DNA from 2 places in the Spiroplasma culicicola AES-1 genome. Region 1 is predicted to be linked to the other one. Evidence: a T-box and tRNA genes for the amino acid it is inferred to sense, from the RefSeq annotation. Region 1 holds a T-box; the other holds one or more tRNA genes.
What was found. A T-box is a leader RNA that pairs with one kind of tRNA and senses whether it is charged. The one in region 1 lies ahead of SCULI_RS03020 (valine--tRNA ligase), so its partner is inferred to be a tRNA-Val.
Positions count from the first base shown of each region.

Region 1 (7,753 bases):
TATGTAAGTTTATTTGTTTTAACATTTGGACTATTAACTTTGGCAAACTTTTTATCAACATTAATTAGAACTGAAGGAAAAGTTTGATTTGTAATTTGAATTAATGTAATTGGAGTTGTTATTAACACAGTTGCTGGAATTATTTATATGGATGTCTTTCATATGGGAATGAAAGGAGCAGTTATGAGTAGTATAACTGCTTGAATCTTTATGATTGTTGCAAGTGTTATTTATATTTGAATTCAAAAAGATAGTTTATTAAGAATTAATTTAAAAACTTATAAATTTAAATGAAATGATGCAGGTTCAATTTGACTTAATGGTTTAAGTCCAATGCTTGGTAACCTTATATTTGCAATTGTGTCATTTACATCAACAATTTTAATCTCAAATATTCGTGATCTACCAGAAATGGTAAGTCAAGCACAATTAGAAGAATTAACCAAACGCTATATTTTAATTTTTGATGCAGAGAGTTTTGTTCCATTCAAAGAAGCAATGATTAATAATGGAAGTGCTACTTTAAATCCTACAGAACATATCTCATTAACAATTATTATTCTTTCTTCTGCATTTCCTTGATTGAATATTATTTATGCTCCATTAGTGGGATGTATGCAAGGAGCAACCATCACTTATTCTTATAATGAAGGGGCTCAAAAACGTGAAAGAATGATAAAAATGTTTAAAATGCAATTTATTCTTTCAATTATTTGAATGACATTTGCTTGAATTATGGTATTGGCTTTATCAAAACAAATGATTCAACTATTTTCAGGACCAGTTGATTTACATTGATGATTATTTGCCTATCTTGCGTTTATGCCTTTAGCTGGATTCACTTTTACAGTGATAGGATACTTCCAAGGAAGTGGAAATGCTAAATTAGCTTTAATTACAAATGTTTCAAGATCGTTAATCTTTGAAATTTCGTTTATCTTTATGGGATGAGCTGTTGCAAAAGGGGCTTCAACTGATGGATCAAGAGATTGATTGTTCTTCTTATGTAACAGTTTTAAAGAAATTCCTGCTGCTTTAGTTGCATTTATTGCATTTACTGTTAACTATAAAAAAGGTAAAAAGAATAATTACTTTATAGATCAACCAGATAAATTTGAATCACCAACATATAAACAAGCATGTTTAAATGTTTTACAAATTAATAAGGATTTCTTTATTAATTACTATGATCACAAAATTGCTTTAACAACAGATCAAAATAAAATTGCTAAATTGACAAATGCCAAATTGGCTCATATTTATAAATATGACTTAAAAATGATTAATAAAACTAAAGAACTTGATGCAAAAGAGATTTTACATTCATTGAAAGGCAATAAAAATTGACGAAGTGATCCAAATAATCAATTAGTACAATTATATAAAACAATTCAGCACCAAGAAATGGATGTTGTACGTGAAAGATATGTCAATTCAAAAATAGAAGATGACAAAAAAGTTCAATTAATTGAACTAAAACACAAAAAATTAGTTAATAAATATGATAAATTAATAAAAAGAATTATTACATAGTAATAATTTTTTATTTTTGAAAGGAAAATATAAGACATGTATACAAAGGTCCAAGATTTAAAAGATTGAAAATTTTGATTTAAAGTAATTGGTGCTTTAAATATTATTGGATTTCTAATCTATCAATACATTTCAGGGATTTTAAGTATTGATACAATTAAAATGGATGATGAGGGTAATCCAATTTATTCAAGCTGAGCTATTTTTAAACCAGAAGGTGGAGAACCAATTGGATATGACTATTTTGGTTATACTCTGAATTTCTTTAGTTATTTTACAATTCAATCAAATATTTTTATTGCTGTGTGATTTATAGTGGCTGCAACAAAACATAGATATCAAATAGGAGAAAATAAAAACTCTTTTGTTCTATCAAGAACAGTAACTTTACTTTTGACTGTTTATATTATGATTACAGGAGTAATTTTTAACTTTTTATTATTACCTCCAATCGCTGCAAAAGGTGGATTAAGTGCAGAATTTTGAATTACTAATACAGCAATTCATACTTTATCACCATTAATGATGTTAATTTATGTAATGTTTTTTAACACAATTAAATATGAAAAAAGAGGTTATGGAGCATTCTTTAAAAAAGAATTTGGTTTAGGAATGGCATATCCTTTAGTTTATTTATTTTTTGCATTAATTCGTGGAGAAATGGTTTATAGAGCATATGGAAGTGATTGATCATTAGCACAAAAACATAGTGGATATCCATATTTCTTCTTAGAAATTCATAACCCAAATGCACTTGCTGGTTTACCAGGAATTGCTTGATTATTTATTGCAGCTATTGCAATAATTGCAATTATTATTGGATTTGGACAATTGACAAATTACTTTATTAATAGAAAAACACAAAGCGAAATAAATGTAAAACCTGTTAATAAAGAGTTAAAAAAATAATTTAAACAAAAAAATATCAAGTTATAACTAGATGAGCATTATGTCTTATTTGAAGATAGATTAAAAAATAAATTTGCCAATAAAGCAAGTAAAAGACTCTTTTAAATTGAAAGAGTTTACGATCACATTTAATTAGACTTTTTTTGATCTTTAATACTAAACAGCTTTTACATATTAAAAGTTGTTTTTTTATAATAATTTTTAAGTTAAATATAGTAAAATAACTATGATTACTCAATAAGAAAGGAAATTAGAAAGATGAATGTAAATCTTATTTATAAAACTTCAAAAAGATTTGCAAGACAAATTAGAGGAATTGCACCTTTAATAATTTTGACTATTGTTTTTCTTTTTTTACCTGCTTTTGATGTTTTAATAAAATCACAATTCACATATTGAATTTTACTTATAGCAAAAACAGTAATTGGTTTTTCAATTGCATTGATCTTAATTTTTAAATATTTTGATGAAATTTATGATTTAATTGATAATTTTCAAGTTGAAGAAAAAAATATTAATACTTGAGTTTGAATCTTTAAAAAAGAAAATATAATTTAAATGTTTAAATTATTAATTTATTTAGCTCCATTTGCAGCACTATCAACTTACTATTTGATTAAAATTTCTTCTTATATTGATACAGAGCAAAATTTGGCTGAAGTACTAGAAATTCAAACAAGTGACATTATTGATATTATTAAACCTTATTTGCCAACATTTATTTTTAAATTTAGTTTTGTTTATTCAAACGAAATTTATTTAATGTTATCTTCATTGGGATTAGTTGTGTTCTTATTATCAACAGGACTAACAATTATTTATATTACATTGAAAATATCAATTCTTAATGTTCACAAAAATGTTTATAAAACAATTTCAAGAAATGTTCGCGATCAATCAAAAGGTTTAACTTCAACAAATGAAATTGAAGTTATGAATAATAGTGAACATGAACTTGAACAAGAGATACAACGTACTGATCGCGATTCGCAACAAGTTGAAACGAATGTTATTAATACCAAAGAATCGGATATGTTAACAACGATTAAAAAAGGAACAACACCTCCACTTGTAAAATACTTTAACCAATAATTTACAAGTGTATATCTCATAACTGTTTTTAGAAGTTATTTAAAATTTTAGTCACCTTTAAATAACTTAACTTATGAGTAAATTTAAATAATAGATATCAAATAACTTTATTTGTCGGAAATTTTAAACACCAATTTAAATGTTATTTGATTTTATAAAATAAATTGGTGTTTAAACTATAATCAAACTTCACTATTTAGTGAAGTTTTTTAATTATTAATATTATTAGATTGCTTTTTTAAAATAAAGTTTTACAATATTTGTGAAATAGGATATCTATTTCTAAAAGCTATTTATTACTAATATCCTATTTCCATTGATTAAAAGGAGATGAATATAATGATATTAAGTTTATTAGGTAGTCTTGCACTTATGTCTACACCAGTTGTTGCTTCAGCAAATAATCTTAACGAAATGATAACTAGTAGTAACATAATTGATTTCAATGATGAAAATTTTAATAAAATGGATGATAAGTATAATGATATTAATTTAATTAATACTGAATATAATTATGAAAAAGGATTAATAAGAGAGTTTTACAAAATTGAAACTCAAGTTGCATTAGATGTTACAACTTTTACTTTCAATTCTGGAGTAGTTTCAAACCGTGCTTACTTTCCAACTGCTTTAACTTATGCTTTAAATTGAGCAGATAGAGCAGAACAATTAGGAGCAGATGATTGATCTGTTTCAAAAGCTCCATCTATATTAAATTGAGAAGGAACAATTACACATCCAACTGGATGAGGAACAATTATTGGTTATGCATTAGGAATTAATGATGGAATAAGCAAATATTTGTCTGATTTAGATAACTTTTCACATGGAAAAGGGTCAACTGGATATTTCTATTTTCAAGTAACAGGTAGTGGAATATTTGGATATAGTACTTCTCTTTATTATAAACCTTTAAGTGGGAGTGCAAAATTAGTTGTACGTTCAAATACTGCACGTATTCCTACAAATGCAAGAGCAGATGTTTTTTATAGTTTTGTAATAGCAGTTGACTATAAAATCTAATTTATAGCTCTTTTTCTTGTAGTTATTAGTTTTAAAAGATATAACAATATTTATGTTAGGGGGTGCTTACAAGTGGCAATATTTGATTTATTTGAGGAATTGAATGATTTTGTTGAGTTTGAAGCTAAGAGTCAAATTTATGAAAATATAGTAGGAGAATGAAAATTGCCAGCTTCACATATGTATCATTTTACAAGACGAGCTTTAGATAAAAACTATATTCCTGATAAAAATAAAATTTGTAATCCTACATATTATTTAAATTCAAATGGTGAAATAGATATTAATTTATATTTACTATATTTGGATGATGAAATAAATAGTAATAGGCAGTTTTGTAAAGAAAACCCCTTAGGTCAACATAGCACAGGATATAAAAATGGTGAATTTTGAAATATTATTGATAAATTCAAAATAAAATATTAGAAATGTTAAAAGGTTTTTGTATTATTTCAAAATAGGACAAAAACCTTTTAGTAAAAAACATAAAAGGAGTTATTTAAAAATGATTAGTTGACTATTAATAGATATATTTGGAGCGAGAAAAAGTTCAGAGAGATATTGATTTAAAAGAGCCTTAAAAGACTTTAAAAAAGAAGAAAAGCAAATGGCTAAGATAAAAGACAAACGTGATAAATCAATTGAATCTAAATAATTTACACAACCAATAAGCAATTTTTATTCTTTTGGTATTATTTTGAGATATAATTTTATTGAAAGTTATAAGGAGTAAAAAACATTTATCTTTTCAGAGAGTTAGTGGCTGGTGTGAACTAATAAGATAGGTTTTTGAAGGTTGTATAACTATAACAACTTTAGATAAATGAGGCGAGCTTATAAAAATATAAGCTAAACAGGATGGTACCGCGGATTTAATATGCAATTCGTTCCTATTTTTATAATTAAAAATAGGAACGAATTCTTTTATTTGAAAGGAAATAAATTATGAAAAAAGAATTAGCAAAAAAATATGATCATTTAGATATTGAAAATGAAAAATATGATTTTTGAATTGATAATCATTATTTTGAAGCACAAATGGATGAAAATAAACAACCTTATGCTATTGTTATTCCACCTCCAAATGTAACAGGAAAATTGCACTTAGGTCATGCTTGAGATTATTCAATTCAAGATGCTTTAATTCGTTATAAGAAGTTAAACGGTTTTGATACATTATTAGTTCCAGGAATGGATCACGCTGGAATTGCAACTCAAGCAAAGGTAGAACAACGTCTACGTGAACAAGGAATTTCACGCTGAGATTTAGGACGAGAAGCTTTTATTGACAAGGTATGAGAATGAAAAGAGGAATATGCATCAACTATTCGCCAACAATGAAAAAAACTGGGAATTGGTCTTGATTATTCAAAAGAAAAATTTACTTATTCTCCAGAAATGAATGAATTGGTAAACTTTGTTTTTACAAAAATGTATGACAAAGGTTTAATTTATAAGTCAAAAAGAATTGTAAACTGAGATCCTCAACAAAAAACTGCTATTTCAAATATTGAAGTTATTTATAAAGAAACAAAAGGAGCTATGTATTATTTTAAATACATGCTTGAAAATGATTCAAATAATTTTCTAACAATTGCAACCACTCGTCCTGAAACAATGTTTGGTGACGTTTGTGTGGTTGTTAATCCTAAAGATAAACGTTATCAAAAATATATTGGTTTAAATGTTATTAATCCAGTTAATGGTCAAGCAATTCCTGTAATTGGTGATGACTATGTTGAAATTGATTTTGGAACAGGAGTTATGAAATGTACACCAGCTCATGATCCAAATGATTATATAATTGGAGAAAAATATGGATTAGAAAAAGTTAATTGTATGAATCCTGATGGAACTTTAAATGAATTGGCTTATGAATTTAATGGTCTTGATCGTTTTGAAGTTAGAAAACAATTAGTTGAAAAATTAACTCAACTTGATTTATTTATTAAAAGTGAAGAAGTACTTCATCAAGTGGGCTATTCTGAAAGAAGTAATGCTATTGTTGAACCTTATTTATCTGAACAATGATTTGTAAAAATGGATGAACTTGCTCAACAAGTTTTAGATTTACAAGCAAGTGATAATCAAATTAGATTTTATCCAAAAAGATTTAATGAAGTCTTAACTAGATGAATGGAAAATATAAATGATTGAACAATTAGTCGTCAGCTTTGATGAGGACATCAAATTCCAGCATGATATCACAATCAAACTCAAGAATTATATGTTGGGCTTAATCCTCCAAATGATATTGAAAACTGAACTAGAGATGAAGATGTTTTAGATACATGATTTTCTTCAGCTCTATGAGCATTTTCAACATTGAATTGAAGAGAAGGTCAACTCGACAATCAATTATTTAATCGTTACTTTCCAATTGATTGTATGGTTACAGGATATGATATTATTTTCTTTTGAGTTGCAAGAATGATATTTCAATCATTGGAATTTACAAAAGAAAAACCATTTAAAGATGTTTTAATTCATGGACTAATTAGAGATGAAGAAGGCAGAAAAATGTCAAAATCTCTTGGCAATGGAGTTGACCCAATGGATGTAATTGATCAATATGGTTCAGATTCATTACGTCATTTCTTGTTAACAAATTCTAGTCCTGGACAAGATATCAGATTTAGTGAAGAAAAAATTCGTTCAAGTTGAAACTTTATTAATAAAATTTGAAATGCTTCACGTTTTGTAATGATGAATTTAGATGAAGTTATTGCGAACCAAGAATTTGAAAAACTTAAATCTGTTATTAATGATTCAACAAACTTAAGTGATAAATGAATTTTAAATTCATTATCAAAAACTCAAAAACAATATTTTGAAGCTATGGAAAAATATGAATTTACAATTGCTGGAAAAGTTTTATATAACTTTATTTGAGATGATTACTGTAGTTTATATTTAGAACTTTCAAAAGCACAATTAAATTCTCAAGATCAAAATGCAATTATATTAACAAAAGCAACTTTAGGATTTGTTTTAAAAGAAATTTTAATAATGTTACATCCTTTAATGCCATTTGTAAGTGAGGAAATTTATCAACAACTTGATTTACACACTTCAATTCTTGAAGAAGAATTTAAAATATCACAATTTGATTTTGCAATTGAAGGATTTGAACAAGTTATTGTTGAAGCAATCGCAAAGATTCGTGAATTTAGAGCAAATCAAGATATTAAAAATT
Region 1 is NZ_CP006681.1:650,590-658,342, reverse strand. Features, by position in the region: gene SCULI_RS03050 (MATE family efflux transporter) at 1-1,533, shown strand, start outside; gene SCULI_RS03045 (Pr6Pr family membrane protein) at 1,570-2,442, shown strand; gene SCULI_RS03040 (hypothetical protein) at 2,701-3,000, shown strand; gene SCULI_RS03035 (hypothetical protein) at 3,001-3,534, shown strand; gene SCULI_RS03030 (hypothetical protein) at 3,874-4,557, shown strand; gene SCULI_RS03025 (hypothetical protein) at 4,630-4,983, shown strand; gene SCULI_RS05695 (hypothetical protein) at 5,063-5,212, shown strand; T-box leader at 5,271-5,452, shown strand; gene SCULI_RS03020 (valine--tRNA ligase) at 5,503-7,753, shown strand, end outside.

Region 2 (7,753 bases), 490 kb from region 1:
CAAGAATAGCGATAGCTATTCTTTTTATTTATAATTTTAACTTTATTTTTTAATGTGAATTACAATAAAGTTGAGCATATATTTTAATAATTAATAGTTGTATTTTAATCATTCTTTATTAAGACATTTAAATTTAAGGAGTGAAAAAATGACTAATTTTAAACTATGAACTATAACAAGTTTTGAAGAATATGTTAATGAATGACCATCATTGGCAAATGAATTTAATAATTTAACAACTTATCAACAAAAATTGGGATATACATCTCCAGAAGATTTTTTCATTAAAAATGCTTTTGCAGCCCAAGAATTGGCAAATCAAAGAGTTGGCAATATTTTGGAAAGAATATTTTCAACATCAGATTTGCATGCTAATGTTCAAGAACAATTAAAAAAATTTACATATAAAGCAATTGATCATTTAAGAATGAATGATTGTGTAATTTATCAAAATACAAAAACAATTCAAACAAATTATAATAATGGTAGAAGCGATAGTATTGAAAATGATTTAAATGTATCTTTAGAAAAAATAATTGGTGATAGTGCATGAAGAAGTTGAATTGGTGCTAACATTGAATCATTATATTTAAGATATTTAAAAGAAAATGATTTACCATATCTTTTAGATCCAGAACAATTTTATAATAAAAAACAAATTGATGATTTTTTTGAAACTATTGATTGAAAAATTTATGAAGAGCATACTTATACAACTGTTCACATTAGAGATTTGCAAAAACAAATTAATAGAAAACAAGAAGTGACAGATCAAATATTATTACAACAAAAAACAGATGATGAGGGAAACCCAATTGATGAAATTGAAGAAGTGGGATATTTTGATGAGATTTTATTTCAATCTTTTAGACCAGACTCAACAATCATTGATACAGATAGAGGCAGAAAACGAGCAGTTATAAATTTAAATGATACTATTGGAGAATTAATAAATGCTAGTGTTTATCAAAGTTCAAGCGAATCAGATCAAAAAAATGCAATTGGAAGAATATGAGCATGAGGGATTGAAAATACTTTAAAATTAGCAAATAAAAAGTATGATGAAGATATAAAAGAACTAAAAAAGAGAATAAAAGAAATTGATGATAATAAATGAATTATTGGTGAAAGAAAATGGGTTAAAATTGGAACTCCTTTATTATCTGGATGAAAAAAAGTAGAATTACCTAGTGGATTTACACTTGTATCAGGTATAAGTGAAGGTCTTACTACTGGTGAAAATAAGGAACATTCCCACTCTGGTGAAGCGCTTCTTTCTAATAAAGCTTCAGGTGGTCAGGGAGGAGTACCTTGATCATCAAGCTTTCCAAGTTCTTTAAATATTTATGGGGCTTTTTTAGGAGTTCCAAAATTAGCTTTAGATATTAAAACTGAGGGTGGTAAAAATAACTTATCTGCAGGAATGTTCTCTGATTTGTGAGAGTACATTGGTAGTAAAGAATAAATAAGATTGAATTAAAATTGTAGTGTAAAAATAAAAAAATTTATAAAAAAATCTTGCTTTTCTATTTAGTTATATGCTATTATGAATAAGTAGATTTTTCTATATGGCTTTTTAGCTCAGTTGGTAGAGCAACCGGCTGTTAACCGGTTGGTCGCAGGTTCGAGTCCTGCAAAAGCCGCCATTTTATATGGCCTGTTGGTGAAGCGGTGAACACACACGGTTTTCATCCGTGCATACACGGGTTCGATCCCCGTACAGGCTACCATATTTTATTTTTTTGTTGGAGTGCTAGCTCAGTTGGGAGAGCTCCTGCCTTACAAGCAGGCGGTCGGCGGTTCGAGCCCGTCGCACTCCACCATTTTTTTAACGCTGATGTGGCTCAATTGGCAGAGCAACTGACTTGTAATCAGTAGGTTGTAGGTTCAAGTCCTATCATCAGCACCAGAATTGAATTTGGCAACAATCTCTTTATTGGGATTGTTTTTTTATGTAATAATATAAATAGGGGATATAAAATATGAGAACTTCAAGTTATGCTTTAGCAATCACTGGTACGGTTTTTGGCTTAGTTATTCAAATTCTAAGTGCTTTTTTATATGTTCCTATTGCCAAAGAACTGGGTATTTATGATGAAAGAGGATTTGGGTTTGCTTTAACTTTATTCTATATTCTTTGTAATATTATTTGATTAATATTTTTTGCAGCTTTTTCATTAAATAAAAAGAAAATTTCAAAAAGATTTGTAGGAGGTATTATTGGGATTGCATACTCAATTCTAGTAATACTTGCATCATGAGTCTTTGTTACTTGAATCTTTTGAATTTTGAATTTCATTTGTGCAGTAATAATAATTGTTGCTTCAAGTTTCTTTATTAAAGATAATAGAGAAAATTTATAATACTTTAGTAAAAATGTGATATTATATTTTTGTCAAATTTTGTCTCGTTAGCTCAGTCGGTAGAGCAACTGGCTTTTAACCAGTGGGTCATAAGTTCGAGTCTTATACGGGACACCACGCATCCGGAATTGGCGGAATTGGCAGACGCACCAGACTTAGGATCTGGCGTAGTAATACGTGGGGGTTCAAGTCCCTTATTCCGGACCATTAATTAGAAAATAAAAATCCCAAATTTTTGGGATTTTTTTATTGTCTTTATTTTTGTTATATGATATATACTATATAATTAAAAGAGGTGATATATCATGAATCAAAAAGAAACAAAAAAGATTATGTTATTTTCAGATTTAGATGGAACAGCATTACAATCTGATCACACATTTAACCAGGTGACAATCGATATGGTAAAAGATGTTTATGATAAAGGACATTACTTTATACCAATTACGGCAAGAAGTACAAAAGATGCTATCTTTCAACAAGCTGTTAATTTAAATATTGATAAACACCAAGGAATTGCAATTGCCAACAATGGAACTCATATATATGATTTTAAAACACAAACATATATTAGAGAAGCCTATATTGACAATACAATGTTAGAAAATATTTTTAAAACCACTTATGGTAAAATTGGAAAGTACAAAGTTCACTACTTTTCAAATGACATTACTTATGTTTATGGTGATGGTGAAAACTCAAGATATTGAAGCGATATTATGAATATTGATTACAAAGTAATTTCTTCTTTTGAAGAAATAGAAACACCAGTTAATCATTTGACAATCATTTTAGCAGATAATGCAACAGATGAACAAAGAACTGAGTTTTTAGAAGAATTTGCTTTTGTAAAAACACAGTTAGATATTACACAATATACAAATCGTGTCTTTGAATTATGTACAAAAGGAATCAATAAAGGTGAAGCAGTTCAATACACTTTAAAACATCTTGGATTAGATGAATCAAATAGTGACGTTTATTGTTTCGGTGACAGTGTCAATGACATACCAATGTTTAAAATGACACAATACCCTGTTGCAATGAATAATGCAATGGAAGAATTAAAACAATTAGCAAAATTCCATACATCTTCAAATAATGAACATGGAGTTGCCAACTTTATTAATCAAAATATCTTAAGAGAGGAATAACATTATGGCAAAAATTTTAAATACAGTTGATGAATTCAACACACAAATTTCACAAGGAACAACTTTAGTAGACTTTTATGCTGACTGATGTGGTCCATGTAAAATGCTAGCACCAATTTTTGAACAAGTTTCAACAGAAAATACAAATACAGCATTTGTAAAAGTAAATACTGATGAATTAGGTGAAATTGCAAATAAATACGAAGTGAGATCAATCCCAACAATTATCAAATTTGAAAATGGGCAAGAAGTTGCAAGACACGTTGGAATGATGGGAAAAGATCAACTAGTTGATTTTTCAAAATAATTAAATGATTAAATTAATTGCATTAGACATTGATGGTACATTATTGGGAAGCCGTAAAAAGGTTACAAAACAAAATATTCAAGCAATTAAAGCAGCAAGAGAACAAGACATTAAAATCTGTATTGCAACAGGTAGAAGTGCTTCTCGAGTTGAGCCAATTGCTAGAGAAATTGGTATTATTGATAACAATGAATACATTATTTGCTTAAATGGTGGGGGAATTTATCAATACGATAAAGATAAAAAACTTCAAAAAATTAAAGAAACATTATTTTCTATTGATGATGTCAAATATATTTATGATAACGCTGTTGAAAATAAGATTAACTGTTTTTCATACAATGAAGATCCAAAATCAACATATGTTATTAAAAATAGAGGTGCTTTTATTTGATTTATGAAAAAAATATCAGGTAGAAAAGCATTTGTTTATGATAATCAAAAAACAGATCAAAAAGCGTACAAAGTTATTGCTTATGGTAAGAAAAAAAATATCTTAGCAGCAAAACCAAAATTTGCTGCTAAGAATTATGAAATGTTTTCTTGAAGTTATGTATCAAATAAAACAATGAATATTGAAATCAGTCCAGTTGGTGTTGATAAATTATATGCTTTACAAGAAGTTTCAAAAATTTATAATATCAAACAAGAAGAAGTAATGTACTTTGGTGATGGAGATAATGATAAAAGAGCAATTGAATGAGCAGGAGTTGGTGTTGCTATGAAAAATGCAGCAAGTCATATTAAAGAAGCTGCTTCTCATACGACAGGACATCATAAAAAATCTGGTGTTGCTCAAAAGATTAATGAAATTATTTTAAATAAGTAAAAGCAGTTCTTATTAGAGAACTGCTTTTTTATGTTTGAAAGGATTACTATGACTATTGTGCAATTACATTTGGTGATCAATTCAAACATAAATATTTATCCTTTTAAGAAATCTTAAAGCACACTGAAATATAACATTATTCGTGTGGCTTGTATGTACGTAGCTATTTTTAAAATCCTATATAATACAAATTTGATTTTTTAGCATTCGTTGTTATTCACAAAATAATTTTGTGAATTAAACATTGTGGGGTTAGGACATAAATCCTTTGTTTAAATTTTCAACGTGGACCACCCATTAAATAGTATTATTTGTATTCAAGACTGCAAATAATTATTTAAATCACTTACTTTGGGGAATAATTGATTAATATTTTTAACTATTGTTATATTAAAAATACTTTCTTTGAGATCAAACTTAGTCTTGACATGGGTTTGATAAAAGGCAAAAAGTTTTAAAAACGTATTTATTACCTTTCATTGCAATTATAAAACATTGAAGATAGTTGAAGGCAATAGTAAAATGCAAAAAATTTATTTTTTTATATTTTTGGAATGAAAAAATATTATTCATACTCTTTAAAAATAGATATAATAATAATTAGCAATAAATTATTTGGCAAGGAGGTAATAATTATATGGAATTAATCAATTTTATTAATATTTCACAATATCTCATTAGTGAATGATTAGACGTAATTATTACACGAACTGAATGATTTGAAAAGATACTTGAGACTGAGTGACTCTCCCTGAATGCGTAATAATTTTAGATTACGCGGCATATTTGAATATTTAATTTTTTAGAGGAGAAATACACTTATGAAAAATAATAAAAACATACTTGAGATTCGTAATTTAACAAAAACTTACGATGGTAAAGTTGTTTTAAAAGGTGTAAGTTTTAATGTTCATGAAGGTGAATTTATCACACTTCTTGGACCTTCTGGTTGTGGAAAAACCACAACATTAAATATTGTTGGTGGACGTGAAAAACAAGATATCGGAGATTTATTATTCGAAGGAAAAGATCTAACACCAATCCCAAGTAATAAACGTCAAATTAATACTATTTTCCAAAATTATGCACTATTTCCTCATTATGATGTTTATGATAACATTGCTTATGGATTAAGAATTAAAAAAATGAAAGAAGACTTAATTGAAAAAGAAGTAATGAGATACATTAAGAAGTTTTCACTTGAAGGGCATGAAACAAAAAGAGTTCATGAACTTAGTGGGGGTCAAAAACAACGTGTAGCAATTGCACGAGCACTTGTTTTAAAACCAAGAATACTTTTATTAGATGAACCAATGTCTGCATTAGACGTGCAATTGAGAAAAAGAATGCAAGATGAATTAAAAGATCTACAAGAAGAAATTGGTATTACATTTATTTTGGTAACTCACGATCAAGAAGAAGCTTTAACTTTAAGTGATCGTATTGTTGTTATGAATGAAGGATTAATCCAACAAATTGGAACTCCAGAAGAAATTTATAATGAACCTGAAAATAGATGAGTTGCTCAATTTATTGGAGTTTCAAACATCATTAATGATGGAGAAATGATTAAAGATTTACGCTTAAAATTTGATGGAAAAGAATTTGACTGTACAGATAAAGGATTTGGAGAAAACCAAACTAACATTGATATTGTTATTAGACCAGAAGATATTAAAATTGGTGAACCTGGAAAAGGATATTTTGATGGAATTGTTGAAAATATTATTTTCAAAGGAGTTCACTATGAAATCACAATTAAATGTGAAAATAGAACTTACATAGCTCATACAACTGAATTTCATGATTTTGACAAAAATGTTTCAATTAAATGAGCTGCAAATGATCTTCATGTAATGTGAAAGGAAATCGATGAATAATAATATTGAAAATAACGAAGTTGTTGAAATTAAAGATAACTTTGATATTGAAAATGAATTAGAAGCGATTGAAGACATTGAATCAATTGGAAGTGAAGAAGAGTTTGTATATAAAACAGCAAGTTTTAAAGAAAAAATTGGAAATTTTAAAATTGTCAAATCATTAAAAGGCAAAATTTGACCTGTTTTGTTACCATTTATGGTAACAATGGGTTTTTTAGTAATTCTTCCGTTAGTAGGAATTATTCTTTTTGCAATTATTAATCCAACAGGAAATAGTATTAAGTTTGAATTAAATCTAGAAAACTTTGTACGTTTCTTTACATCATCAAGCATTATGATAGTATTGGGATTATCACTATTATATGCAGTTATTGCAAGTATTATAGCTGTTACTATGGCATATCCAATTGCCTTAGTAATGTCTCAATTAAAAAGTAAATTAATGGCTAAAAATGTTTGAGTCTTATTAACTTTACCAATCTGAATAAGTATGATCTTAAAAATTTTAGGGTTAAGAAGCTTATTTGAATTATTAGGTGGCAGTGCATTGGGAACACCATTTGCAGTAATCGTGGGAATGGTTTACATGTTTTTACCATTTGCAATTTCACCAATTTATAATGCTTTAGATAATCAAGATCCTTCATATTATCAAGCTGCTTTAGATTTAAAAGCAAGTAAATCAAAAGCATTTTGACATATTACATTTAGACAGTCATTACCAGGAGTATTTGCTGGATTTACACTTGTTTTAGTACAAGCGGCAACTTCTTTATTGATTGTAAGATATATGGGAGATGGAAAAATTAACTTGATTACAACCATTATTGAAAATTACTTTTTCAAAGGAACAGACTTTGGTTTTGGAGCAACAGTTGCTGTTGTTTTAGCATTGTTATTATTCTTAATTATGGGAATTACAAAACTATTGTCAAATAAATTCGAAGTAAGGGGGTCAAGAAAATGAAAAAATTCTTCAAATCCAGCTATTTCGTAATTATCATGCTCTTTATTTATGTGCCCATTGCTGTTATGATTTTCTTTTCATTTAACAAGGGTTCAAATTTAAGCGAATGACAAGGATTTAGTTTAAAATGATATGAATATTTTTTAGGTTATTCACCATTTATTAAATCAATTATTGTATCTCTATTTGTTGCTATGGTTTCAACTATAATTTCTCTTGTAATTGGAGTAATGGCAGTTGTGGGATTGGC
Region 2 is NZ_CP006681.1:159,792-167,544, forward strand. Features, by position in the region: gene SCULI_RS00710 (hypothetical protein) at 1-9, shown strand, start outside; gene SCULI_RS00715 (hypothetical protein) at 149-1,465, shown strand; tRNA gene SCULI_RS00720 (tRNA-Asn) at 1,571-1,646, shown strand; tRNA gene SCULI_RS00725 (tRNA-Glu) at 1,655-1,730, shown strand; tRNA gene SCULI_RS00730 (tRNA-Val) at 1,748-1,823, shown strand; tRNA gene SCULI_RS00735 (tRNA-Thr) at 1,834-1,909, shown strand; gene SCULI_RS00740 (hypothetical protein) at 1,983-2,363, shown strand; tRNA gene SCULI_RS00745 (tRNA-Lys) at 2,405-2,480, shown strand; tRNA gene SCULI_RS00750 (tRNA-Leu) at 2,486-2,570, shown strand; gene SCULI_RS00755 (Cof-type HAD-IIB family hydrolase) at 2,669-3,517, shown strand; gene trxA (thioredoxin) at 3,522-3,824, shown strand; gene SCULI_RS00765 (Cof-type HAD-IIB family hydrolase) at 3,829-4,653, shown strand; gene potA (spermidine/putrescine ABC transporter ATP-binding protein) at 5,475-6,533, shown strand; gene potB (spermidine/putrescine ABC transporter permease) at 6,526-7,533, shown strand; gene potCD (spermidine/putrescine ABC transporter permease/substrate-binding protein) at 7,500-7,753, shown strand, end outside.
Region 2: it encodes a tRNA-Val, which carries the amino acid that the T-box ahead of SCULI_RS03020 (valine--tRNA ligase) is inferred to sense. The anticodon was not compared.